Regions from separate parts of the Nonomuraea sp. IBHARD001 genome, predicted to be linked through region 1. Evidence: riboswitches for the same ligand, from Rfam matches in the RefSeq annotation. Region 1 holds a riboswitch; each other region holds the start of a gene.
What was found. Region 1 has a riboswitch for cyclic di-AMP ahead of ACTWNK_RS27420 (CHAP domain-containing protein). Riboswitches for the same ligand answer to the same signal wherever they lie in the genome.
Positions count from the first base shown of each region.

Region 2: another riboswitch for cyclic di-AMP. It lies ahead of ACTWNK_RS14255 (C40 family peptidase); the one in region 1 lies ahead of ACTWNK_RS27420 (CHAP domain-containing protein).
Region 3: another riboswitch for cyclic di-AMP. It lies ahead of ACTWNK_RS17740 (CHAP domain-containing protein); the one in region 1 lies ahead of ACTWNK_RS27420 (CHAP domain-containing protein).

Region 1 covers NZ_JBWBBW010000002.1:5,565,346-5,569,754, forward strand. The annotation lists gene ACTWNK_RS27410 (amidohydrolase) at 1-896, shown strand, start outside; gene ACTWNK_RS27415 (glycoside hydrolase family 25 protein) at 1,022-1,687, shown strand; cyclic di-AMP (ydaO/yuaA leader) riboswitch at 1,770-1,907, shown strand; gene ACTWNK_RS27420 (CHAP domain-containing protein) at 2,134-3,036, shown strand; gene ACTWNK_RS27425 (RNA polymerase-binding protein RbpA) at 3,384-3,728, opposite strand; gene secG (preprotein translocase subunit SecG) at 3,807-4,037, opposite strand; gene tpiA (triose-phosphate isomerase) at 4,139-4,409, opposite strand, start outside.
Region 2 covers NZ_JBWBBW010000002.1:2,636,318-2,640,726, reverse strand. The annotation lists gene ACTWNK_RS14265 (M48 family metallopeptidase) at 1-86, opposite strand, end outside; gene ACTWNK_RS14260 (hypothetical protein) at 106-936, opposite strand; gene ACTWNK_RS14255 (C40 family peptidase) at 1,044-1,565, opposite strand; cyclic di-AMP (ydaO/yuaA leader) riboswitch at 1,638-1,798, opposite strand; gene ACTWNK_RS14250 (hypothetical protein) at 2,212-2,451, shown strand; gene ACTWNK_RS14245 (DUF4352 domain-containing protein) at 3,217-3,933, shown strand; gene ACTWNK_RS14240 (SAM-dependent methyltransferase) at 3,965-4,409, opposite strand, start outside.
Region 3 covers NZ_JBWBBW010000002.1:3,409,993-3,414,401, reverse strand. The annotation lists gene ACTWNK_RS17750 (Gfo/Idh/MocA family protein) at 1-186, shown strand, start outside; gene ACTWNK_RS17745 (zinc-binding dehydrogenase) at 262-1,248, shown strand; cyclic di-AMP (ydaO/yuaA leader) riboswitch at 2,320-2,456, shown strand; gene ACTWNK_RS17740 (CHAP domain-containing protein) at 2,472-3,170, shown strand; gene ACTWNK_RS17735 (ABC transporter substrate-binding protein) at 3,803-4,409, shown strand, end outside.

The DNA.
Region 1 (4,409 bases):
CGGCCTCAGGGCGGCTCAGGGCCCGCGTGGTCGGCGCCCTGTGGTGGGACCGCACCCGCGGCGCCGAGCAGATCGAGGACCTGCTGGCCAGGCGGGCGTCGGCCGAAGGGCTCGACCGCTTCAGCGCCGGTTCGGTGAAGATCATGCAGGACGGCATCGCGGAGAACTTCACCGCGGCCGTCATCGAGCCCTACTGCCGCTGCGGCGGCACCGGCCTGTCCTACATCCAGCCGTCGCTGCTCAACGGCTACGTCGCCGAGCTCGACCGGCACGGCTTCCAGGTGCACTTCCACGCGATCGGCGAACGCGCCGTGCGCGAGGCGCTCGACTCCCTGGAAGGCACCTCGCCGGACAACAGGCACCACATCGCGCATCTGCAGATCGTCGAGCCGAGCGACGTGCCGCGTTTCGCCGCGCTCGGCGTCACGGCCAACCTGCAGCCGCTGTGGGCCACCCACCACGCCCAGATGGACGAGCTGACCATCCCGTTCCTCGGCGAGGAGCGCTCGGCCTGGCAGTACCCTTTCGCCGATCTGCTCGCCCGCGGCACCAGGTTCTGCGCGGGCAGCGACTGGCCGGTGTCCAACGCCGATCCGATCCAGGGCATGCACGTCGCGGTCAACCGCACCGAGCCCGGCTCGTCGGTCCACGTGTCCTACCCCACCGCGCTGCAGCCGTTCCTGCCCGGCCAGGCGCTGTCACTGGCCACGGCGCTCAACGCGTACACGGCGGGGTCGGCGTGGATCAACCGTTCGCCCGCCGGGGTCATCGAGGCCGGGCGGCCCGCCGACCTGGTCGTCCTCGACCGCGACCTGTTCGCCCTGCCCGCCGCCGAGATATGGACGGCCAAGGCGAGGGCGACCTTCGTGGACGGCGACCTCGTCCACGGCGGATGAGCTCACCCGTACGGCGGGGCCCGGCATCGATCGGTTGACACCGGGCCCCGCCGATTGGGTGACGCGCAGCGGACCCGCGCCCCGGATGGTGGAAGGAACACCCATCACGACCAGGGAGTTCCTCCATGAGAGTCCGCACCGTCCCGGCGCTCGCCCTCGCGGCGCTGACCGCCTCGCTCGCCTTCGCCGCACCCGGCCACACCGACACCCTCGTGTACGGCGAGGACGTCTCGCGCTGGGCCGCCGACCACGACTGGGCGGCGAGCAAGGCGGAGTTCGGCATCGCCAAGGCCACCGAAGGCACCGGGCGCACCGACCCGTCCTTCACCTCGCACTGGAAGGCCATGGCGGCCAAGGGCATCGTCAGGGGTGCCTACCACTACGGCCATCCGGGCAACGACCCCGTCGCCGAGGCCGACCACTTCCTGACGGTCGTCGGCTCGCGCGGCCTGGCCGAAGGCGACCTGCTCGCCCTCGACCTGGAGACCACCGACGGCCGTTCGCGCGAGCAGGTCACCACCTGGGCCAAGCGCTGGCTGGCCCGTGTCGAGGCCAGGACCGGTGTCAAGCCGCTCTTCTACAGCAGCTGGTCCTTCGCCGACACCCACGGCGACGGCCTGTCCGGCTACCCGCTCTGGGTGGCGCACTACTCACGCGCCAAGGGCACGGTCACCCCGCCCGCCGACTGGAAGCAGTGGGTCATCCACCAGTACTCCGACGACCCGCCCACCGACGCCAACGTCTCGCGCCTCACGGTCGAGCAGCTGCGTGAGCTGGGATATCAGGGCTAGGGCTTACCCGGACTTTATTTACCCTTTCCCGATTGCCACCGACTCGTTACCAACACTAGAGTCCCCCGTTATCGGCCGATGACCGGCCGAACCGCCGAGTCCCCGTCATGGGGAGCCGGGGACCCACATCGTTCCCGGGGTGAATCCGCTGCAGGTCAGCGGTAGGGCACTCCTACGCCCGAACCCGTCAGCTAACCCGGTAGGCGGCATAGGAGAAGGAGCACACGTGCGCTTCCACCTCGTCATGCCTCGAACCTGGCCAAGACACGTCATCCCCGACGGACCCCACGGTCCGTCCGCGCCTGCCACCGCGTAGCCGCCGCACGCCGGGCCCCTTTCCCCGGGCCCCGTGTCCCCCATGTGCGCGCCGATGGGCGCCACACCTGTGACGACCGCACCCTTCCCCGCGGATCGTCTCCGACGTGTCCCCAACCCCCATTCCAGGTATGAACACTGAAGACATCCAGAAAATGATCAAGGTCCTCGACACCCAGGTGGGATATGTCGAGAAGGCCGGCGGCTACACCAAGTTCGGCGACTGGTACGCCAAGAACGTCGACGACAGCTACGACTTCTCCGACGCCGCCTGGTGCGACATGTTCCTCGCATGGGGCGCCAAGCAGACCGGCCTGGAGGAGGCGTACGGCCAGTTCGCCTACACCCCCGCCCATGCGGCCTGGTTCAAGAAGCAGGACGCCTGGGGCAAGGAGCCCGAACCCGGCGCACTGGTCTTCTACGACTGGTCGGGCGGCAAGTCCCTCAGCGGCATCGACCACGTCGGCATCGTCACCAAGGTCGAGGGCAAACGCATCAAGACCATCGAGGGCAATGTCGACGCCCGCTTCGCCAAACGAAAGGAGCGCGACCAGAGCAAGGTCGTCGGCTACGGCTACCCCGACCGCACCGAGGGCGGCAAGGCCCTCCGCGAGGCGGCGCCCCCCACCGGCGACACCTCCGGGTCCTCTCCCGCGCCCACTACCGAGGCCTCCGCGCCTGCTACGACCGCTTCCCCTGCGCCTGCTGCCGAGGCCTCAGGGGCTTCCCCCGCCCCCACTAGCGAGGCCTCCCCCGGGCATGCTCCGACCGCTTCCCCTGCGGGGCGCGACTCGGCGTCGGCCGTGCTTGCGCCCGGAGGTGGGAGTACTCCGCCCTCGGGGGGCGAGGGCATCGCCCTGACCGCGATGGCCCAGAACCTCAGTCCCGTGACCGATCTGGGCTCGGCGGGCGCCATCGCCCCCGTGCTGCTGACCGTCGCCCTGCTGGCGCTCGGCCGCCGGGGCGTCACCAGGGCGGTCAGGTCCCTGCGTCCGGCTCCCCGTGGTCGCCATCACCGGGTGGCCCTGGCCTGACCGACGTGTCCGTCACCCCCGTGCGCGTGTCGTACGGGGGTGTGCGGGCTGTCCGAGGGTGTGCGGGTCGCACGAGGGGGTGCGGGTCGCACGGAGGTGTGCGGGTGGCTCCCGGTCGCCTCGCCCTGCCCGGGAGGCTCGGGCCTCACACTGCGGCGCCGCGTATCGGTGGATGGCCGCGCTCCCGGGTACCGCCCCCCTGCGGGCGGTTGCCCGCGTCGGGCGGTGGTGCTGGGGGTGGCTTGCCGTAACAGGTGGGCGTGGGTTGGGGTGGGCGTGCGAAGGCCCCCGCAGGATGTCCTGCGGGGGCCTTCGCATATGCGCTCAGAAAGACAGCGCTCCCACGGTCACCAGGGCGACTTGTTGTTGCGCAGGCGCTCCAGGGCTTCCTCCAGGATGGCCTTGCCGTCCTTGTCGCTGCGACGCTCCTTCACATAGGCGAGGTGCGTCTTGTACGGCTCGTTGCGGGGAGGGGCCGGGGGGGCCGCCTCGTCCTGGCCTGCGGGGAGACCGCAGCGGGGGCAGTCCCACAGCTCGGGGACGGCCGCGTCGCTGGCGAAGCTGGGCCTGGTCTCGTGCATGTTCGCGCACCAGAACGAGACCCGCACTCGCGGGGCCGCCTCGCCGCGCTCTGCCTCACCCATCGGCCCGGCGCCGACTCGGCTGCCACGGATCGCGTTGCCACTACCCACGGATGAACTCCTCGCTCGATCGCCCCGCGGGGACACGGGGGAGAATCACTGTCACGCTGTGTACGTCGTTACCGGGGGTCAGGGCTTGAGCAGGAGACCCAGGGCGATGATGCACACGAACCATACGACACCAGTGATGATGGTCAGGCGGTCGAGGTTACGCTCGACGACCGAGGAACCGCCGAAGTTCGACGAGAAGCCGCCGCCGAACATGTCGGACAGCCCGCCGCCCTTGCCCTTGTGGAGCAGCACAAGCAGGATCATGAGACAGCTCGCCAGAATGAGGGCGGCGGAGATTCCGATAATCACGGGTGACCTGATTCCTCTGATACGAAGTACAGTCGCGACGATTCAAACTTGCTTCTAGAGGGTACGACGTGATGTCAAGTCGTACCCCCCGAACGCCTCAGTCAGCTGGACAATTCGCCAAAACGGCAGATCTTAACGTACTCCGCCGCGTCGAGTGCGGCACCCCCGACCAGGGCGCCGTCGACGTCGGGCTGAGCCATGATCCCGGCGATGTTATCCGACTTGACCGAGCCACCGTAAAGGATACGGACCGCGTCCGCCACCTCCGCGTCATACAGATCGGCGAGTCGCGCCCGAAGAGCGCCGCACACCTCCTGCGCGTCGTCGGGCGTGGCGACCTCGCCGGTGCCGATCGCCCACACGGGCTCGTAG
Region 2 (4,409 bases), 2.9 Mb from region 1:
GCCCCGAGCCCCCCCAGCGCGACCCCGGCCGCCCGCCGCCCACCACCGAGCCGCCGCGCCCCGTCCGCGCCCTGCTCCTCGCTCACTCGGATCCCCCCAAAGGCCTCACGCCGCCAGTGCCTCGCGCATGTGGTCCAGCCACAGCGCGGTCAGCCCCTCCGGGTCGAGCCCGGCCGCCGACAACGCCCGATCGAGCCCATGCCGCTGGACATCACGGTAGAGCCTCACCAGCCCGCGTACGCCGAACCGCTCCGCGTAGGCGCGGCACGCCAGCCACGCCTCCTGGTAGGCCTGGGCCCGCCGTACGGCTCCGGCGCCGAAGTCGGCGTCGCGCGGGAGCGCGTCCGGCCATCGGCCCGCGGCGGTCTCGGCAGCCAGTTCGGCGGCGGCGAGCGCGACGGCCAGGCCCGAGCCCCGGTAGGCGACGTAGTCGGCGAACCCCTCGCGCAGCCACACCGGCACCCCGGCCGTGCCCGCCGCCACGTGGGTGAGCTCGTGGGCCAGGACGACGTCGCGCCCCACGCCGTTCAGCCGCCCGAACCCGCCGGGCACCACGACCACACGGCCGCGGTCGGCCACGGCCGCGAGTCCGGCGAGCGCGCCGGGCGTGCTGCCGATCACCTCGGCGGCCTCGTCGTCGCCGCCCGGCACGACCACGAGGGCCTCACCCGACCGCTCCCCCAGAACGCCCGCCACGGCCTTCCTGGCCACCGCAGCCCGGCGTGCGATGTCGGCGAGCAGGGCGGGATCGGCTCCATGGCCCACGACCAGCGCGCGCTCGCCCCTGACCACGTGCGCGCCGTCCGGCCACAGGGTGCGCAGCTCCTCCACCATGACCGCGCCGCCCGTTGCGGCCCGGCCGGGCCCGGCGGCCAGCAGCAGGCCCGCCGCCAGTGCGGCGAGCGCGGCTCGGCGGCGAACGGGCGGCGGCTGCATGGCATCCGACCCTAACCCGGACATGCGAAAGCCCCGTCCCAGGGGGATGGACGGGGCTTTCGCGAGGAATCACCCAGAGGCGGGTGGATTCTCAGAGGGATGATCGGCTAGATGCCGGGACGGACCGCGCCCGCGAACGACGACTTGCGGTAGCCGTTCAGCTTCTCGATCCGGACGGTCTTGCCGGTGCTCGGGGCGTGCACCATCTTGCCGTTGCCGATGTACATGCCGACGTGCCCGCGGCCTCGGAAGAACATCAGGTCGCCGGGCTGGAGGTTGGCCCAGGAGACCTTCTTCTTGATCTGCGAGTACTGGCTGTGCGTGACGCGCGGGATGGTGACCCCCGCCTTGCGCCAGGCGAACTGGACCAGGCCCGAGCAGTCGAAGGATCCGGGTCCGGTGGCGCCCCACCGGTACGGGTCCCCGATCTGCTTCTTGGCCACGGTGACCGCCCGAGCGGCCTTGGCCCTCTGCTTGGCGGCCTTGCTCGTGGTGCTCGCCGTGGTGACCTTGGCCGTGGTGCTCGCCTTGGTCATCGTGGCGCTGACCGCCGTTGTCGTCGTCGCCGCCTGCGCCGCGGTGCCCTGCAGGGCGATCGACCCGGCCGAGACGCTCAGGGTGAGCGCCATGGTGCCGAGGCCTGCGCGGGTGAGCTTGGACAGACGAGGATGGAGCTGGGAGGTGGACAGGGTTTGTCTCCTTGGGGCTTCCACGAATGCCTACCGGGTTAGCTGACGGATTCGGGCGTGGAAGTCGCCCTACGGCGCGTAATGCGCTGATTCACCCCTGATCCCATGGGGATGGGATCGATTGGTTCCCCGGCTCCGTGCGCCTGGCTGCACGGATTCGGCGGGCCACCGCCCCCACCTGTTGGGGTGGGGCATGGATGCCACGAGCGGCGATGACCTGCGGAGTTTCGCTGCGACGTCATGGCTTTGAGCGCCGCGGTGCCAGAAGGTACCTCGCCTCCCAGGACCCGGCAAAGCCAAAGTCAAGTGTAAAGATCCAATAAAGGCGTGTGTTAAGAACGGAACCCCTGATTAATGAGGGGTTCCCGGAAGGTAATGTGACACTGGTCACATTCCGCAGCTCAGGCGCTTAGTCATGTCGCATACATCACATTTATCGGCCGAAATTCTTTACCTTTGTCAGCCGTGATCTAGACCGTTCCAGTGCGAAATACGGCATTCCGGTTGATCTACTGGCCGGTCGCCTGTAGGACTCCGGGCACAGGGCCGAGACCGGGCGGGCCCCCTGGGGCGGCGAAGGCCTGCGGTGCGACGGTGGCGTGGTGCGGTGCTGACCCTGGCCGGGGCCGCGGGCCTGGTCGCGGGCGGTGTGGCGACCGATCAGGCGCTCGGCGCGGGCGGCCTGAGCTGGCACTGGACCTACCTGGCCTTCGGCTTCCTCACCCTGGCCGCCGCCTTCGCCACCCACGCCAGGAGCCGGTATCGGCCGACGGCGTGCGCCGGGGCCGCGGCTGGACCTACAGACGCCAGGTACGCGCGTCGGTGACCGACATGGAGACCGTCGGCGTCGTCACCCGGGCCGAGTAGGCCGAAGGGCCGTCCGTCGCCTCTGGCCTACCTTGGTCGGGTTGAACCTGATCCTCGATCGACGGATGGCGCCTGCCCCATGGCCAGCCTCCCCCCGCCGCCCGAGACGACCTCGACAGGTGCGTCACGGAGCCCGCCAACCTCGCCCGGTTCTTCAAGCGCCTGGAAGACCAGGCGGCGTCGGATCTTGCCAACCTCCCGCTCATCGAGGAGCTTCAGGCCGAGCCTCGCGACTGCAGGTTGCGCGCCTAACCCCGAGCCGCCGACGAAGGGCGGCGAGATCACCCGCATCCTCGGCGTCACCAAGCCGAACATGCACGAGCTCATGCGCAAGGGACGACCCGCTCACCACACGCCGGGCCCAAGCCCGGCGTAGTGCTACTGCGAGCGGCGTCAAGCACGCCCGGCAGCAGCCCAGGTAGAACGCAGGCCTGCCGCAGGGTGTGCAAACCTCATCCGTTGGGAGAGGAATCTCTACCAGATTGTTTGGGGTGGAACGGGACACAGCCTGTCACGGGTTACGTTCCTGACACGCGATAGCAGGAGTCATCGGCGGGGGCACCTGCCGCCGCACGGTCAGGCGACCAGCGCGATCCCCAGCGTTTCCCTGGTCGTGCGGCTCGCACCCCCTAGCCTCAGGGCATCTTGCGCTCGCAGTACACCAGGAGACGTTCGGGGCGTCCTCCTGCGCCAGCCTCGTCGTCCGCCTTTCCCCGGAGTCCCCATGACCTACCCGTACGGCCACGACCCGCAGCAGCCCCAGCAGCCGTACGGCTACCAGCAGCCCTACGGCTATCAGCCACCGCCTCCCAAGCGGGGCAAGGGAGCCCTTTTCTGGCTACTCATCGTTGGCCTACCCCTCGTCCTCCTTGGAAGCTGCACAGCGGTCATCGTCGCGGTCGCCGCGACGCCGACGCCCAGCAGAACCATGCAGACCGAGGCGGACGCCGAACCTGCGCCACAGGAAGCCGCCGAACAGGAGGACGCCCCCACCGAGGAACAGGAGACCGCACCGAACGAGGAGCCACAACCAGCCTCGAAGGTCGCCGGCCTCGGCGCCAAGGTGCGCGACGGCAAGTTCGAGTTCACCGTAACCAAGGTGGCCGAGGCACAGTCCCTGGGCGATGGCTTCATGGCCCAGAAGGCGGATGGCAAGTTCGTCCTTGTCACGCTCACCGTGGCCAACATCGGGGACAGGGCGCAGCACTTCTTCGCGGACTCACAGAAGCTGTTTGACGGTCAGGGCAGGGAGTACTCGGCGAGCACGGCCGCAGCCCTGGCTATCCGCAGTGAGACTCTCATGAAGGAGCTGAACCCCGGCTTGCGAGCGCAAGCCGTGGTCGTCTTCGATGTCCCCAGGGACATGAAGCCGGTCTCCATCGAACTGCACGACTCGATGTTCTCCGGTGGCGTGCGCGTCGACCTCCTCGGGGCGCGATAGTCCTGGCCCAGCGCTTGCGGCGTGTGTACCGTCACGGCCCCGGCTCTGAGATGCTCGGCGCGAAATAGTCGCCGAGCATCTCTGTCGTCCATCGCGCCTCGTGGATCTCGCCCCGAGGGCCGAACGCGACGAACCACGGCTTGATTTCGAGAACAGGTGTGCCATCGACGGCGTCCAGCTCTTCGACGTGCAGGTCCAGGCCGTCCACCTCGATGAGGCGGCACCGGGAGACGCCGAGCCAGTTGAGGCGGCGCATGTTCCGGTGACCAAAGATGCCGACCTCGGGCCAGTCGGGGTTGTCGCGCGGGCGGCGGGCGCCGAGGTTGAGGTCGGTGGGGTCGGTGAGGTGGAAGCGGAAGACGACCTCCAGGTGGGAGAAGTCCTGCAAGCCCTTGGTCGCCTCAGGAGTGAAGCGTTCGGAGTCGAGGCGGATGATGGCGCGCGTGCCGCCCCAGTAGTCATCGGTGGGCTCGACC
Region 3 (4,409 bases), 2.2 Mb from region 1:
AGCGGCCCCGGCGTGCAGGAGGAGCACCTGCTGGATCCCGCGGACAACGGGTACGCGGGGGAGGTGCGCGAGGTGGCGGTCGCCTTGGCCGAGGGGCGTACGGAGAGCGCGGTCATGCCGCTCGACGAGAGCCTGGCGATGATGCGCCTGCTGGAGGAGCTGCGTGGTCGGCTGGGGGCGCGGTGACGTGCGGGATTGACCTGAACCGCTCTTGAGGTTGCAGCATGAGGGCATCGTCTCCGCCCCCTCCTGGAGGTCCTCATGTACGCCGTACGCCTGCACGCCTTCGGGCCGGCCGCCAACCTCGTGCACGAGCAGGTGGCCGATCCCGTGCCCGGTCCCGGTCAGGTGCTCATCCGGGTCAAGGCCGCCGGGGTGCACCTGGTCGACACGACCCTGCGCCAGGGCAAGGCCGGAGGCCCGTTCGCCCTGCCCGACCTGCCCACCATCCCCGGTCGCGAGGTCGCCGGGGTGGTGGAGGCGCTCGGCGAAGGCACGCCGCCGCACTGGCTCGGCCGGCGCGTGGTGACCCACCTCGGCTTCGTGCCCGGCGGTTATGCCGAGCTCGCCGTACGGGATGCCGGCGCACTGCACGAGGTGCCCGCCCATGTGGGCTTCGAGGCCGCCGTCGCGATGATCGGCACCGGGCGTACCACGATCGGCGTCCTGGAGACCGCGAACATCTCCGCCCAGGACGCCGTACTGATCACCGCGGCGGCCGGAGGCATGGGCAGCCTGCTCGTCCAGGCCGCGCGCAACGCCGGAGCCCTGGTCATCGGCCTGGCCGGAGGCCCCGCCAAGACCGAACGGGTCATCGAACTCGGCGCCGACTACGCCGTCGACTACCTCAAGTCCAGGTGGCCCGACCGCGTACGCACCGCACTCGGCGACCGCGACCTCACCCTCGTCCTCGACGGCGTCGGCGGCGAAACCGGCCGCAAGACGATGGACCTCCTCGGCATCGGCGGCCGCATCGTCCTGCTGGGCGGCTCCAGCGGCGACGGCAACGCCACCTGGATCACCACCGACGACCTGTACCGCCTGGGCATCACCGCATCGGTGGGCATCGGCCCCCGGGTGCTTCGCCGCCCCGGCGGCTTGCGGGGGCTGGAGGAGGCGTCCCTGGAGGCTCTGGCGTCGGGGCGCCTCACACCGGCGGTCGAGGTGTACGCGCTCAAGGACGCGGCAGCGGCGCACACGGCCCTGGAGACGCGGGGGACGAAGGGGAAGGTGGTGCTGGTGCCTTGAGGGGTGGGCTTTTGGTACGGCGCGCAGGGCGGGGGTGAGGGGAGGGGGGTGGGGTAGGGCTTGGGGGGCTTGGGGCCGGGGCTGTTTGGGGCCCGGGATGTTTGGGGGTTCCGGAGTGGCGCTGCTGAGGTTCTGGGGTGGCGACGAGCACCCGACAGGGCTCGGACGAAGGAGGGCGAGGCTGAGCTTGGGCAGGGCTGTGTGCGCTGGGCGTGCCGGACGTGCGTGCGCGCGGCACTGCGGGGCTCACCCCTTTGGGTGGGCCGGCCAGGCAGGGACGAACTGGCGTCCAGCGCGAGATCAGAGACGCTGCCCTCGCTCGATCGGGTTCGCCGCCCTCGATCAGGCTTGCCGCCCTCGATGGGCTTGCCTTCCTCGGTCGGGGGTTTGCCGCCATTGATCGGGTTTGCCGCCATTGATCAGGCTCGCCTGCTCCTGATTTGGCCCGCGACCGCTTGATCAGGCTTGCTCGCACTTGGATTGGGCCAGGCAGGACATGTGATCGGGCCTTGGCCTCGCGTGCCGGATCTGGGCCGGGTTTGGGTTGCGCTCTTACTTGCGCGTGCTGGAAGCGCCCCAGTTTGCCCTGCCTTGCCCACGCTCCCCCGCAGCCCGCCTCCTTCACCCGCTCCGCCATCGCTTTACCTCGCCCTGCCTCGCCCCGCCTCGTCGCCTCCCCCTGCCTCACACTGCCTCGCCTCACCCCGCCTCGTCGCCTCGCCCTGCCTCGCCTCACTCCGCCCGCGCACGTCCGATCCCGGGCCGCCAGGTGCACTTCGGGCATGCCTTGGCTTGACCCTTGGCCCCTTCGGCTCAAGGTGGGGCCTCGGGTTCGCCCGGATGGCAATCACATGTGTCACACGTGCATCAGGGCTCACAGGCTGGGGTGCGGGTCGGAAAACCGCAGGTAAAACCTGTATTGCCTACGGCTACGGGCATGCGGGGACTGGAAGTGGACTTCTGGGCGTTACCGATTTGTCACTCTCTTGCCACATCGCTTACCTTCAAGTCACTCGCGGCATGCATCCCCCTAAGAGACGTATGCCAGACATTGCCAACATCACAGGTTTACCCCTGTGACCGCTGAATCCAGATGTATGGAACCGGGGACCCAATATCCCTTGGGGTGAATCGGCACAGCACGTGCCGTAGGGCAGCTTCACGTCCGAACCCGTCAGCTAACCCGGTAAGCGGCAGGAAGCTAGCAAGGAGTCCCCCGCACCATGGCCGTATACCGTATTCGCCGTGCCTCGACCATGACCTACGCCCGCGCCGCACTCGGCGCCGCAGTGTTCGCCGCCACTTTCGGCGGCGGGGTCGCACAGGCTCAGGCCGGCACCGTCTCCCCCGAGACCAAGCCCGCAGCGGGCGCCCTCGCCAAGGCAGGGCCGATCTCCGGTCAGGTCAAGACCGAGAAGACCGCCACGATGCCGACCGCCAAGCAGGTGCTCGCACTCGCCAAGGAGCAGATCGGCATCTCCGAGAACTCCAAGGGCGGCGGCACCAAGTTCCACAAGTGGTACATGGAGTCCAAGCGCGCCCAGGAGACCGTCGCACGTGACGGCGGCTCCCCCAAGGCCTACGCGAACGCCGCCTGGTGTGCGATGTTCGTCTCCTGGGTCGGCGAGCACAGCGGCGCCCGTACCCAGGTCGGCTGGGACGCCTACACCGTGACCTACGCCAACTGGTTCAAGAACAACAAGCGCTGGGGCGCCAAGGCCAAGCCGGGCGCGATCGTGTTCTACAACTGGGCCGGCAAGAAGAACCTGGGCTCGATCCAGCACGTCGGCATCGTCCAGAAGGACAACGGCAACGGCACCATCACCACCGTCGAGGGCAACACCGGCAACGGCAAGGTGGAGGAGCGCGTCCGGCCCAAGTCCCAGGTCGTCGGCTACGGCTACCCGACCTACAGCGGCTGATCCGACCCCACGAAGCCCCCTTCCCAAGCCTCATCCCGGAGCCCCCCGAGGGTGATCCCCTAGAAGCCCACTCCGATAGCCGACACCCCGGCCACGCCCCCGGTCGCGGTGTCCCGGCTGGTGACGCCCGGTCCCACTCCACCCCGATGGGACCGGGCGTCGCCGTTCCCCACATCACCTCCACTCCCCCCGCCCCGCCCCCTGGCCGCCGCTCCCCTACATCGCCCCGCCTGCCCCGCCCCCTTCTGGTCGCCGTTCCCTCATCCAGGAGCCCTCCCATCCACCGGGAGCCCTTCCACACAGGAGCTCTCCCATACAAGAGCCCTTCCCTCCACCCGAAGCTCTCCCATCCAGGAGCTCCCCCATCGAGGAGCTCTCCGCCCTCGCGCGCCGAGTAGCCCCCTTCTGTGCCCCCTGAGCACTCCTGATATGGGAGCGCTCCCAAAACCCGCTATAAGCCCATAAATCCCTTACCTCCCCCAACACCCCCTTACACCCCCACGAAACGCCGACTACGTAACGGTTGCGTTTCGGGATATTGACGACCACCCCTCCCCTCGTCCACCCTTCGTGGGAGCGCTCCCATAACATCACCCCCCACCATTCGGATGTCCACCTGAGAGGGGTCCGGAATGAAGAACGACAAGCGCCGCATGGCGGCGGCCGCGGTGCTGGCGGTCGCGGTCGCGATGACGGCGGCGTGCGGCGGCGGCCAGGCGGAGGCGCCCGAGGCGGCCGACGGCGCCCCCGCGGCCCCTGCGGAGAAGGTCACCATCAAGGTGCACACGTTCGGCGGCGGCGAGAACTTCGGCTACGACACGGCGGTCAAGAAGTGGAACGCCGAGCACCCCGACCTGCAGATCGACTACAAGAACCTCACCGACCGCTACGAGGACGTCTACCTCCCCCAGCTGCTGCAGAAGCTGCAGGCGGGCAGCGGCGCCGGTGACGTCGTGGGCATCGACGAGGGCTCGATGGGCTTCATGAAGGCCAGGCCGCAGTTCTTCGCCGACCTGACCGCATACGGCCTGGAGTCCCGCAAGGCCGACTTCCCCGCGTTCAAGTGGGACAACGGCCTCAACAAGGACGGCAAGCTCTTCGCACTCGGCACCGACATCGGCGGTATGACCATGTGCTACCGCCGCGACCTGTTCGAGAAGGCGGGCCTGCCGACCGATCGCGAGGAGGTCGGCGCGCTGTGGCCGGACTGGAACGCCTTCCTCGAGGTCGGCAAGAAGT